2 linked regions of the Lacrimispora indolis DSM 755 genome follow. The protein of the gene in region 1 interacts with the protein of each later gene in a pairwise test. Links are inferred from orthologs where the notes say so. Each region holds a gene or a part of one and is shown in the gene's direction. Other genes may lie near its edges.

Region 1 (7,705 bases):
ATATACTTATCTGCCAATGACTTATTTGAGGTGTTTTCCAAGAACCGGTTTGATTACCAGGATGAAGAGGACATGAAGGGGATGTACCAGTATATACTGGATTGTGATCTTCTGATCATTGATGATTTGGGAACGGAGCTTAATAACAGCTTTACATCTTCAGAATTGTTTTATTGCATCAATGAACGGCTTAATTCTTCAAAATCAACCATTATTTCCACCAATCATCCCATCAATGAGCTGAGGGACCGGTATACGGAGCGTGTAACTTCCCGGCTGATCAGCCGTTATACGGTGATTCCTCTTTATGGAGATGACATTCGCATCAGAAAAAAAGAAAAACGTATTGAGTAATTAAAATCCAGGAAGCCTTTGTACGATAAGGCTCCTGGATTTTCAGTTTTCTGTGTTGGCTCAGTTTGACTGTAAGGGCAGCTTTTAAAGGCTGGCGAGCCGTTGAAAAAGTCTGTTCACGTCCACCTGACCATATCCCCATATGTTATTGGGATAAATGAATGTATCGCTGCGGGTCGCCCCGCTCACTAAGAGGCGGTTGACATTATTTCCGGTCATTCTGGGATAATTTTCCCTGACAATGGCCCATTCAAATACCATGGCAACAATTCCAGCAGCGTGGGCTGCCGCGGCGCCCGTACCTGTTACAGATCCGTACATGTTTCCGGGGACAGCACAGGTAAGCTGGTAGCCCGGCGCAGCCAGGTCAGGCTTGATCTCACCGGTCCTTGTATAGCCTCTGCCGGACTCCGGCAGGATGCTGTTATTCATGTCGTTGTAAGCGGCAACCGTCAGCTGATGCCTTCCGTTTCCGGGAGCGGTCAGGGTGGTATCAGGATTTGAATTAAGGAAATACGTCTCTCTTGAGATTAAGTCTCCGGAAGGCAGCCAGGAATGGAAAGCAAAGGGTTCATTTTCAATGTTTTGCACACGCAGGTACCAGATGCCGGGGAGGAGATTGTTAAAACGCAAAAGGATGAGCTGGTCTCCGTTTTCCTCCTCAAATATGATATTGTTGACGTAGATGGTGGTCTGGTTAAATATGAAGCTGAACCTTCTGCATTGATTGAAGGAGGGGAAAACAGGCTGGGTAGATTCCCGGTTTGGAGAAGAGATATCAATGGAAAGCCTGGCAGGGGCATATGACCAGATTTCCATGGAAAACATTGTGTCACTGCTCCCGACTCTCAGTTCAAAATCATTGTAGAAAGGGGCTCCGGTATTGGCATTAAAATAGTGTCTCTGACTGTTTCCTTCATTGCCGCCGGAAACGCATACCCCGATTCCAGGCAGCAATGTAAGGTAATCAATGTAGCTGTCCAAAGAACCTCTTCCGTCATGGCCTCCCTGGTTGCTTCCCAGGGCAATGCACACCACAAGGGGGCGTCTTAACCGTTCGGAAATCATAAAAGCATACCGGATTCCCAGTATGATATCGGATTCCTGATAGCAGAGGGCATTTTCAGGAACAAAAAATATACTTTTTAAATTTTGTTTTGCTTCTTTCAGCTTTACGATCACAAGATCGGCCTGGGGCACTACTCCGCTGAAGAATTGGGCTTCATCCGGGGTACCGGCCAGAACACTGGCAATGGCGGTTCCGTGTCCAATGGTATCCGTTGTGGGGACAAGAGATAAAGGGTCCTCTGAGCTTAATGCCTCATTGATTTGCTCCCTGGTGTATTCGGAACCGAATGTAAAGGTTTCCGGAGGCGTACCGGTTTGTACCGTCTGGTCCCACATGGAGAGGATGCGTGAGGTTCCGTCATTATACTTAAAAGCCGGATGCCGGTAGTCAATTCCGGTATCAATGACAGCCACCAGGACCCCGCTGCCAAACAGGGCCAGATAAGGGTTCCTCTGAACAGTTGAGATGCCGGACTTTTCCAGACTGGTGGTGGAGGTAAGCGTATAAAGTGTCGGGAAATTGTTGTAGGGATGGCGGCCTAAATCACAGGGGTCCACGGTGGTGACAGGAATGTGCAGAAGAGAATCCCTTATATCCAAATAGGTAATATTATTTCCGGTATCATAGGAAGGAGCCAGGGTATTGCTTATAATCAGGTCATAATAATTATTATCTAAAATTTTGGGCAAGATTTATCCTCCCTGCTTTTAATAGTACATAATACATTTTATGCAAAGAAATATCGAATATGAGAATCTCCTGAAGCCTTGGCTTCAAACGTAAGAAATTAGCGGTTGCAACAAATGGAGGCAACGATTACAATGAAATTAAGAGTCCTAATTGCATCGATTAACTTGACTATTTCCGCGCATAATGTTATAAAAGAACCGTTGCATTGTATTAGGATACGTTGGAGGAGAGAAGAATGCTTTACGAAGAAAAGACGATAGAAACCATTCCCGTGGGTCCGCTGGGTTTGATACCGTTAAAAAGCTGCAAAGAGTTGGGAGATAAGGTCAATGATTATCTGGTGTCCTGGAGACAGGAGCGGGAAAGCGAGCACAAGTCTACCATCGCTTTTTCAGGCTATCAGCGGGATTCCTATATTATAGGAGCCAGCACCCCAAGGTTTGGAACCGGTGAGGCAAAGGGCACCCTGCAGGAATCTGTTCGCGGTGATGACCTTTATTTTATGGTAGATGTATGTAATTACAGCCTTACCTATTCCCTATGCGGAATGACCAACCATATGTCCCCTGATGACCACTTCCAGGATTTGAAGCGTCTCATTGCAGCATCGGCAGGAAAGGCCCGCCGCATTAATGTGATCATGCCTTTCTTATACGAGAGCAGGCAGCATAAGAGATCCAGCAGAGAATCCTTAGACTGCGCGCTGGCGCTTCGGGAACTGGTGAACATGGGCGTTGAGAACATCATCACCTTTGATGCTCATGACCCTAGAGTGCAGAATGCGATTCCATTAAAGGGCTTCGAGACCGTTCAGCCCATTTACCAGTTTATCAAATACCTTCTGAGGGAAGAGAAGGAACTGGATATTGACAGCGAACATATGATGGTCATCAGCCCGGATGAAGGCGGAATGGGACGTGCTGTATTCTTTGCCAATGTCCTTGGCCTTGATATGGGTATGTTCTATAAACGCAGGGATTACACCCAGATCATTAACGGCCGCAATCCCATTGTTGCCCATGAATTTCTGGGAACCAGCGTAGAGGGTAAGGATGTGATCATTGTTGACGATATGATTTCCTCCGGCGAAAGTATGTTGGATGTAGCCAAGGAGCTTAAGAGAAGAAAGGCCAGGAAAGTATTTGTTTGCTCCACCTTTGGACTCTTTACCAACGGCCTTGCAAAGTTTGATGAATATTATGAGAATGGATTTATTGACAGGATCCTCACGACCAACCTGGTATATCAGACCCCTGATCTTTTATCCAGGCCGTATTATATCAATGTGGATATGAGTAAATACATTGCGCTGATCGTAGATAACTTAAATCACGATGCCTCCTTAAGCGAGCTTTTAAATCCGACTACCAGAATTAACCGGCTTTTGGAGCGCTACCGTGCAGGTGACAGATAAAGCGGGACATATGGAAAAATTATCGAAACAGAAGCTGGTCTTAGTGGGCCTTACACTTTTCTCCATGTTTTTCGGGGCGGGAAATCTTATTTTTCCGCCCTATTTGGGTGCATCCGCGGGAGTCAATACCTGGATCGCAATGGCCGGTTTTGCGGTAACGGCCATTGGGTTTCCGGTTCTTGGCGTGGTCGCTGTGGCCCGGTCCGGCGGTCTTGGTAAGCTGGCCGGCCGTGTTCATCCCGGATTTGCATTTGTTTTTACACTGCTTATTTATTTATCCATAGGGCCGTGTCTTGCCATTCCAAGAACTGCCAGCACCTCCTTTGAGATGGCGGTAGTCCCCTTTTTAAAAGAAGAGAGTACAGGAGCCCTTGCTCAGCTCCTTTATTCCGCCTTTTTCTTTTCCATTGCCTTTGCCGTATCCTTAAAGCCGGACAAGTTGACGGACAGGCTGGGGAAAATACTGACTCCGTGCCTGCTGGTCTTGATAGTGGTGATATTTGCGGGCTGCATGGTCCATCCGGCAGGCCCTTACGGGGTTCCGGCAAAGAGCTATGGGTCCAATCCCTTTGTAAAGGGATTTCTTGAAGGGTACCTGACCATGGATACCATTGCCGCCCTGAATTTTGGGATCATTATCTCCTTAAATGTTCGGGCAATGGGGATCAAACAGGAGGCTTCTGTGGTCAGAGAGACCATTCAGGCAGGTTTTATCGCAGGAGGGATACTTCTTCTGGTATATAGCGCTCTGGCCCACGTAGGGGCCGTTACAGGCGGCACATTGGGGTCTGGGGAAAACGGTGCCCAGACCTTAAACCAGGCGGTACGTTTTTTATATGGGAATGCAGGGCTTATGATGCTGGCCGTCATTTTCTTTATAGCCTGTTTAAATACCTGCATCGGCCTTATCAGCTGCTGCAGCAGGTATTTCAGCACCATTATACCGAAAGTGGGCTATCGTGCCTGGGCCTTCCTTTTTGCTCTGGTAAGCCTGATAATCTCCAATATCGGCCTTAATAAGATCCTGGAAGTCTCTGTTCCGGTGTTAAATGCCATCTATCCGGTAGCCATTGTTCTCATTTTACTGTCCTTTGGTTTCCGGGATGAAAGGAAGTGGAAGGCGGTTTACATCTGCTCCATCAGCCTTACCGGAATTGCCAGTGTGCTTTTATCACTGGAACAGGCAGGCCTTGGCTTTTTAAATGCGGGTCTTTCCAGGCTTCCTCTTTATGATATGGGACTTGGCTGGATCGGGCCGGCAATGGCAGGAATTGCTGCCGGAGCTTTAATTGGAATTGCTGGGAATAAGAATCCATAGAAAATTGGAATTGTCAGGGAAATAGGAACCATTAAGAGAATAAGAGCATATAGAAAAAGACTGTCATGGAGGGCATAGACCCGGCATAACAGTCTTTTTATCGTATAGGGCGTGTCCAGCGAAGCTGGATCACACCAGCCGGTGCAAGTCCGGTCACGGTAATTACTAGTGAGCCGTGTAGCTAAATCCGGTGCGTTGCAGTAATGCAGGGTGCTAAGCGGATGGATAACATATCTCTTTTTTGATATGGCAATCATGCAGACCGTAACGTAAAGTGAATTCTGCCGTGTCGTAAGTAAAACTGCTCCAAAAAAGGAGGAGAGATGGGGAGGTTGAGCCTTGCCTATTGTGGCGAAAACCAAGGAAGATGGGAAGAGACTGGAAAAGCACCATTGATAATCCTCCGGCATATGGGAATCGGTATGTATGAAGGGTGTGGTCCGGAACTGGAGAGACCCTACCTGTCACCGTAAGGTAAAGATGAGATGTATAAGTGAGAACGAAGTAGTACTCATGACAGGAGGGAGCCAGAGACCATTGGGAATCCCCACAGTCAAGGACAGAATCGTCCAAATGGCGGTAAAGATAGCAATAGAACCGGTATTCGAAGCCGATTTCAAAGACTGTTCCTACGGATTCAGACCCAAAAGGGATGCCAGACAGGCATTGGAGACAGTGAGAAAGGCTTGCAACAACAAAGGATACTACGTGGTGGACGCAGATATTGAAAAGTTCTTTGATCAGGTGAATCAGGAGAAGCTGATGATACTGATAGAACAGAGGATATGGGACAGAGGGATATTAAAGCTGATCAGACAATGGTTAAAGGCAGGAATACTGTATGGAAATGTACTGGAAATCAGTGAATTGGGGACAAGTCAGGGAGGAGTTATATCACCGTTACTGGCGAATATCTACTTAAATGCATTTGATGGCTGGTGGGAAAGAAACGGGAGTAAACATGAGAAGCTGGTCAGGTATGCAGATGATAGTGTGATTATCTGTAAAAACAAGAAAAGCGCAGACTATGCGATGAACCTGTTGAAATACATCATGTGGAAGCTGGATTTAACCTTACACCCGACCAAAACCAAAACGGTATGTTTATGGGGAGGAAAAGAAGGCTTTGATTATCTGGGAATGCATAACAGAAGATTCAGCAAAATCAGAAAAGAAGGAAATCCATATGGGGAACTGACCCAGTATCCAAGTAAGAAAGCCATGAAAAAGATAAAGGAAACAGTGAAAGAGAATGTCAACCAAAGATATCTGTTGGTCAGAACGGAGGAAGACTTGATAAGAATAATAAATCCTAAAGTCATAGGGTGGCGTGATTACTACAGAACCAAAACAGATGGAAAACAGACGGTTTAGAATTAGAAGATATAAAACCCTTCTTCTCCTAAATCGTCATCTTCAAGGTCATCGAATTCATGAAGAAAGCAATCCATATCGAGAAGGTCATCATCACTCATATCGCGAACTTCGTCACATGTCATACCTTCCGGTGAATTTTGTAAGTAGTGTTCCCGTAGCTCCTTTGCAAGCTCTTCTTCTGTTATCCGTTTCATTGTAACCTACCCCCGTACTTGTCTAAGATATCATGATTGTATCATGAAAACGGAAGGTATGAAAGAAATAAAAGAAGAGCGGGGGAACGGCACAGATGCTTACGCATTGCCTTTTCGTATAATTCATGCAAAGGAACAGGTCTATGATTAAAATATAACTTAAGGAAGAGCATGACATTTCTACAGATGGAACATTTTAGGGGATCGTATCCAAATGAGTGAAGGCTGGAATCCCGCCAGCGGTTGAAAGAGAGATATAGTTTATGTTTTTCTTTTAAAATAGCCCTGCGAAGACGCTTGTCAGAACTGCGATGTTTGGCATAAATGCCGTAGTAACGAATCATTTTAAAATGTTTTTCCGGTATGTGCTGAGTCAGGCGCGCAATAAATTCAAGAGCAGGAAGAGTTTCAATCATGAGTTGATCATCTTCATGGCGGTTGTAATGGAAGGTAACGGAATCGCCGTCGTAAGAATCAATTCTGGAAGTGGCGATGACGGGTCTGCCCAGGTAACGTCCAATGCGTAAATGGAGTTCATTAAGCAAGGCTGTCTGAAAAGAATCCCGAAGGAGTTTATAATTGAAATGTTTTACATGCTGCCACAGGAGAGAATTACCAACCCCACCTTCAGAAATAAGACAATGGCGATGCTGAACAGAAATAACCTTAAAAGACATGGAAGTAGTCCTGTCAATGATGGGCCAGGGGAGCTGAAGTGTCGAAGACACTTTTTTTCAGCTACAGACAAACTATAGGCTGGCTACAGGGGAAACACAGATGACCACAAGTTGAGGCGTCATATACGGCGGGGGAATCGGTATCAAAAAGGCCGCTTGTCTTATGCGTGTGCTTTTTTGCTCTGGCAGCTGCCGTTGGTTTGCTCTGGAACAGTCAGCTTCCAGTGCGCAATACAAATTCCTTGCTTGAATAACCTCTGTTTATTGAGAGCAGCGCCGGAGGGGAGTCTCATGAAATGGTTGAAGACGCAATGAAAGAAGCTGTGGATAAAGCGGAATAAAGCCCCTTATCCCCTCCGGGTGCGACGTAGAACTAAAACGGCTGTCCGGCGGAAAATCCGTTGATATCCGGATTTACCCTGCTCTCCAAAGAATGTTTGATGCCGCAAGGGAGGATGGCATTTATCCGATTGCCTTGTCCGGATACAGAACGGCGGAAAGAGAGCAAAAAATCATGGATGAAAAAATCGAAGTATATAAGGCGGAGGGGTATTCCCATGCAGAGGCCCGGAAGGAGGAGGCTTGGGTGGCCGTTCTGGGAACAAGTGAACA
Region 2 (5,694 bases), 3.1 Mb from region 1 along the record:
AAAAACGCGGACAGGATACTGGTTCTGGATGACGGACAGATGGCGGGCTGGGGAACCCATAAAGAGCTGTTGGCTTCCTGTGATGTTTACCGGGAAATCTGCTTATCCCAGCTGTCAGAAAAGGAGGTACAATAACATGGACATGAAAAAATACAGATCCACCATCAAACGGATCCTTGGTTGTATCAGCCGGTATCGATGGGGAGTTGCCGCCTCTTTGGCCTGCGCTTTTGTCACGGTCCTTCTGACCTTGTATGTTCCCATCCTCACAGGGCGGGCCATTGACTTCATTGTGGGAGCGGGAGCCGTTGATTTTCTAGGCATGTGGGAGATTTTAAAGCAAATCGGAATCATTATAGCCATGACTGCGGCGGCCCAGTGGCTTATGAGCCATATCAACAATTTGGTCACCTACCGGGTGGTAAAGGATATCAGGACCCAGGCATTTGATAAATTGGAAATACTTCCTTTAAAATATATTGACTCCCATTCCCATGGGGATATGATAAACAGGATCATTGCGGATATCGACCAGTTTTCCGACGGGTTGTTAATGGGCTTTACCCAGTTGTTTACCGGGGTCCTGACCATTGTGGGGACGTTGTTTTTCATGTTTTCCATGAACCCGGCTATCACCATTGTGGTGGTGCTGGTGACGCCGGTATCCTTATTTGCCGCCAGCTTTATTGCAAGAAGGACCTATCGTATGTTCAAAATGCAGTCCCAGACCAGAGGAGAACTGACTTCTCTGGTGGAAGAGATGCTGGGGAACCAGAAAGTGGTGCAGGCTTTTTCTCATGAAGCCGATGCCCAGGAAACGTTTGAAAATATCAATGAGAATCTGCGTGTCTGGAGCTTGAAAGCTACATTTTTTTCCTCCACCAGCAACCCGGCTACCCGTTTTGTAAACAGTCTTGTATATGCCAGCGTTGGAATTGCCGGAGCTTTTGCAGCAGTAAAGGGACTTTTATCCGTAGGTCAGCTTGCCAGCTTTTTAAGCTATGCCAATCAGTATACAAAGCCGTTTAATGAAATATCAGGGGTGATCACAGAGCTTCAAAACGCACTGGCCTCTGCTGCGCGGGTGTTTGAGCTGATCGACGAGGAGCCTCAGGTCCCGGAAGATTCTGACGCCGCAGTGCTCTCTGACGCAAAAGGAGAAGTTTCTCTGGAGAATGTGTACTTTTCCTATAATCCGGAGATTCCGCTGATCGAGGATATGAATTTAAAGGTATTGCCGGGACAGAGGATCGCCATTGTAGGCCCAACCGGCTGCGGAAAGAGCACTGTCATCAATCTTCTCATGCGTTTTTATGATGTGAATTCCGGCTCTATCCGGGTGGAAGGGACAGATGTGCGCCATATGACAAGGCAGAGCTTAAGAACCAGCTATGGAATGGTGCTGCAGGAAACGTGGCTGAAATCCGGGACCATTCGTGACAACATTGCATATGGAAAGCCGGATGCATCGGAGGAGGAGATCATCCTGGCGGCAAAGGAATCTCATGCCCACGGCTTTATCAGGCGAATGCCGGAAGGTTATGATACTGTCATATCAGAAGACGGAGGGAATTTATCACAGGGCCAAAAACAGCTTTTATGCATTGCCAGAGTCATGCTGTGCCTTCCTCCCATGTTAATCCTTGACGAAGCCACCTCCTCCATTGATACCAGAACTGAAATAAAAATACAGAAGGCCTTTGGAAAAATGATGGAAGGACGGACCAGTTTTATCGTTGCACACCGGCTTTCTACGATCAGAGAGGCTGACGTGATACTGGTAATGCGGGATGGACACATCATTGAGCAGGGCACTCATGAAGGCCTGATTTCCAAGAACGGATTTTACGCACAGTTATATAACAGCCAGTTTGCCGTGTGATTCAGATGAAAGTGTAACCAATAGCGCCGGAAGCATATTTTACATATGCTTTTCTGGCGCTATTCTTCTTTTCTTATTATGAAAAACCCCATATAGTTCGATATTCAATATAAAAAGAACTTTACAAAAGGCGGTAGGAATATGTCTGAAGTTACAATGAAGGCCAGGGAAACAGCTTCTTTCAGGCCGGCAAGAATTCCTTTGCAGTATACGGATCAGGGGAGGGGATATGGATGAGGTTTTAAAATAAAGATTCTGTGAAAAGCAGTACAAATAATAGTTGTATGTTATGTTTTAAAGAACAAGGGGGAAAAAATGAGTTGTTTAGATATTATTTTGGTGGGTGCGCTGTTTATTGAAAGTGCGCTTCTAATTTTGTTGGTTCATTTTTATAAAAAGGAAAAAGAAAAGGTTCAGGTCGAGAAGATCAAACGAGCCGAAGATAAGGAGTATATTGATATTTTTATTGAGCACCTGGAAAAACGGGCGGAAACATATGAAATACTCCTTGAATTTAAACGCATCCTGGAAGAAACATATAAGGATGCGATTTGAGAAAAGAAAAAGGGCAGATGGTCTGCTTAATCTAAATACTATGGAAAGGGAAGCGATTGAAAATATATGGCAAATATGGTATAATTATATCTACTATATGATGGGAGGGGGAAAGGGACTGGCATTGTAACGCAGTTCCTGACAGATCATGAAAGTATGTCCCCACTGTGGGAATCAGATACCTGATGATAACAACAATATTTACTGTCCTTATTGCAATCACATAGCCAATGAAGAAGTACTTCTTCGCATGAAAATCGAGAGAGAATTGCGCGGGCCGGAGGGGGAACAGAAAAAGCCGGTGAGGAGCAAACGCCATGATGATGATGACTATGAGACGGTAAGGGTTTCCAATGACAGGAATCCTTATGTTTCTGCGGCAATCAGCATTGCTGTGCTGGCGGCTGTTTTTGTGGCCGCTTATTTCCTTTTGAGATAATCCATGTAAAATAATCCTTGACATTTTGAACAACCGTTATTACAATGGTACCTAACGTTACAATTAAAAATGTCAAATGCAATGAAGGTGTAAGTAAATCCTTATTTTCTTCCAGAGAGAAGGGGCCGCCGGCTGCAAGCCCTTTTAAGTTCAGATAAGAGATCGAATTTCCCACCGAAGCAGCATGATTGAAACCAGCAGACAGCCTTGGCTGCCGGCCTGGCGGGTAAGTCATGACGTCAATACACGTTACGTATGCCGAGTGCCTGTGTCATACACAGGAATGAGGGTGGTACCGCGAATATTGCTTCGTCCCTTTTTGGGGCGGAGCTTTTTTAGTGCATTTTGCCGTTTAAGCGGGAAAAACAAAATTTGATCATGAAAGAAGGAGAGCAGGATGAAAGATCAATTAGAAAAAATCAAGCAGGAAGCATTGAGGCAGATAGACGCTTCAGATGCGCTGGAAAAACTCAATGACATCAGGGTCGCTTATCTTGGGAAAAAGGGAGAGCTGACCAGTGTATTAAAAAGTATGAAGGATGTTGCCCCGGAAGACAGGCCAAAAGTGGGCCAGATGGTCAATGACGCCAGGACATTGATTGAGGGTAAATTAGAGGAGGCCATGTCCAGCCTCCAAAAAAAGGCCAGAGAAGAACAGCTGAAAAAGGAAGTGATTGATGTAACCCTGCCGGCTAAACGGAACAAGGTAGGTCACACCCATCCCAATACCATTGCCCTGGAAGAGGTGGAGAGAATCTTCGTTGGCATGGGATATGAGGTCATTGAGGGGCCGGAGATAGAATACGATTCCTATAACTTTGAAAAGTTGAATATACCCAAAAATCATCCGGCAAGAGATGAACAGGATACCTTTTATATCAGTGACAACATCGTGTTAAGGAGCCAGACCTCACCGGTTCAGGTGCGTACCATGGAAAAGGGCAAGCTGCCTATCCGCATGCTGGCTCCCGGCCGGGTATTCCGGTCTGATGAGGTGGATGCCACCCATTCTCCTTCCTTCCACCAGATCGAAGGCCTTGTAATTGATAAAAATATCACATTTGCGGATCTAAAGGGAACCCTGGCGGAGTTTGCAAGAGAGCTTTTTGGCCTGGAGACAAAAGTTAAATTCCGTCCTCACCATTTCCCGTTTACAGAGCCAAGCGCGGAAATGGATGTTACCTGTTTTAAATGCGGCGGAAAAGGCTGCCGTTTCTGTAAAGGCTCCGGCTGGATCGAGATCCTTGGCTGCGGCATGGTTCATCCAAACGTGCTGACAATGAGCGGAATTGATCCAAATGAATATTCCGGCTTTGCATTCGGCGTTGGATTGGAGCGAATTGCTCTGCTAAAATACGAAATTGATGACATGAGATTATTATATGAGAACGACATCAGATTTTTAAAGCAGTTTTAGGGAAAGGGAGATAGATCAATGAATACACCATTATCATGGATTAAAGCATACGTTCCGGATTTAGATGTAACGCCTCAGGAATATACAGACGCAATGACACTTACCGGATCAAAGGTTGAAGGCTACGAATGCCTGGATAAAAACTTAGAGAAAATCGTGGTCGGACAGATATTATCCATTGAGCGCCACCCGGATGCAGACAAATTAATCGTCTGCCAGGTGGACGTTGGAGGGGAAATCGTACAGATCGTCACAGGCGCACCCAACGTAAAGACAGGGGATAAGGTTCCGGTCGTATTAGACGGAGGAAAGGTGGCTGGAGGCCATGACGGCGGCCCTCTTCCGGAAGAAGGGATCAGGATCAAAAAGGGGAAGCTGAGAGGAATCGAATCCTGCGGCATGATGTGCTCCATTGAGGAACTGGGATCTTCCAGTGAAATGTACCCGGATGCTCCGGAAAGCGGGATTTACATTCTGCCTGAGGATACGAAAACAGGTGCTGATGCCATTGAGGTGCTGGGCCTTCATGACTCTGTATTTGAATATGAAATCACCTCAAATCGTGTGGACTGCTACAGCGTTATAGGAATTGCAAGGGAAGCCGCCGCGACCTTTCAAAAACCCTTTGTACCTCCGGTGGTGAATGCTACAGGCAACAGCGAGAATATTAATGACTATTTGAAAATATCCGTAGAAGACAGCCATCTCTGCCCTCGCTATTGTGCCAGAATGGTGAAAAATATTAAGCTGGCCCCCTCCCCGGTCTGGCTGCAGAGACGCCTTGCAGCGTGTGGAATCCGTCCCATTAACAACATCGTTGACATTACGAATTACGTGATGGAAGAGTATGGCCAGCCCATGCACGCCTTTGATTATGATCTTCTTGCAAACCATGAGATCATTGTAAAATGTGCCAAAGAAGGGGACACCTTCCAGACCCTTGACGGACAGGAAAGAAAGCTGGATGGCACCGTTCTCATGATCAATGATGGGGAAAAAGCGGTAGGAATTGCCGGCATCATGGGCGGCGAGAACTCCAAGATCACTGACGAGGTGAAGACCATGGTGTTTGAAAGCGCCTGCTTTGACGGCACCAATATCCGCCTTTCCTCTAAAAAGGTGGGATTAAGGACGGATGCTTCCGGTAAATTTGAAAAGGGCCTTGACCCCAATAATGCAGAGGAAGCCATCAACCGTGCCTGCCAGCTGATCGAAGAGCTGGGTGCAGGAGAAGTGGTAGGGGGCATGATCGACATTTATCCCACAAAGAGAGAGGGAAAAAGACTTCCTTTTGAGCCGGAAAAGATGAACCGTCTTCTTGGAACTGAGATCCAGCCGGAGACAATGCTTGGATACTTTAAAAAGCTGGATCTAGGATACGATGAGATGTCAAACGAGATC

Evidence for each region.
Region 2: the proteins of brnQ (region 1) and pheS interact in binary tests that used the Escherichia coli proteins (3 or more experiments, as listed by UniProt). The link is inferred for Lacrimispora indolis DSM 755 from one-to-one orthologs.

The regions. Positions count from the first base shown.
Region 1 is NZ_AZUI01000001.1:1,692,301-1,700,005, reverse strand. Bases 2,787-5,691 are described here. They hold brnQ (branched-chain amino acid transport system II carrier protein), read left to right. Parts: upstream 2,787-3,537; coding sequence 3,538-4,845; downstream 4,846-5,691. Other genes in these bases: ltrA (group II intron reverse transcriptase/maturase), read left to right, coding at 5,272-5,691; K401_RS0108105 (ribose-phosphate pyrophosphokinase), read left to right, coding at 2,787-3,527. Also shown: K401_RS0108115 (ATP-binding protein), read left to right, coding at 1-354; K401_RS0108110 (S8 family peptidase), read right to left, coding at 439-2,112; more of K401_RS0108105, read left to right, coding at 2,349-2,786; more of ltrA, read left to right, coding at 5,692-6,219; K401_RS0108090 (hypothetical protein), read right to left, coding at 6,222-6,416. UniProt on the Escherichia coli protein: Liv-II branched chain amino acid transport system, which transports leucine, valine and isoleucine. Also acts as a low-affinity threonine transporter.
Region 2 is NZ_AZUI01000001.1:4,794,834-4,800,527, forward strand. Bases 2,421-5,283 are described here. They hold pheS (phenylalanine--tRNA ligase subunit alpha), read left to right. Parts: upstream 2,421-3,273; coding sequence 3,274-4,293; downstream 4,294-5,283. Other genes in these bases: K401_RS0123315 (hypothetical protein), read left to right, coding at 2,421-2,437; K401_RS33690 (hypothetical protein), read left to right, coding at 2,688-2,876; pheT (phenylalanine--tRNA ligase subunit beta), read left to right, coding at 4,312-5,283. Also shown: K401_RS0123300 (ABC transporter ATP-binding protein), read left to right, coding at 1-135; K401_RS0123305 (ABC transporter ATP-binding protein), read left to right, coding at 137-1,882; more of K401_RS0123315, read left to right, coding at 2,198-2,420; more of pheT, read left to right, coding at 5,284-5,694.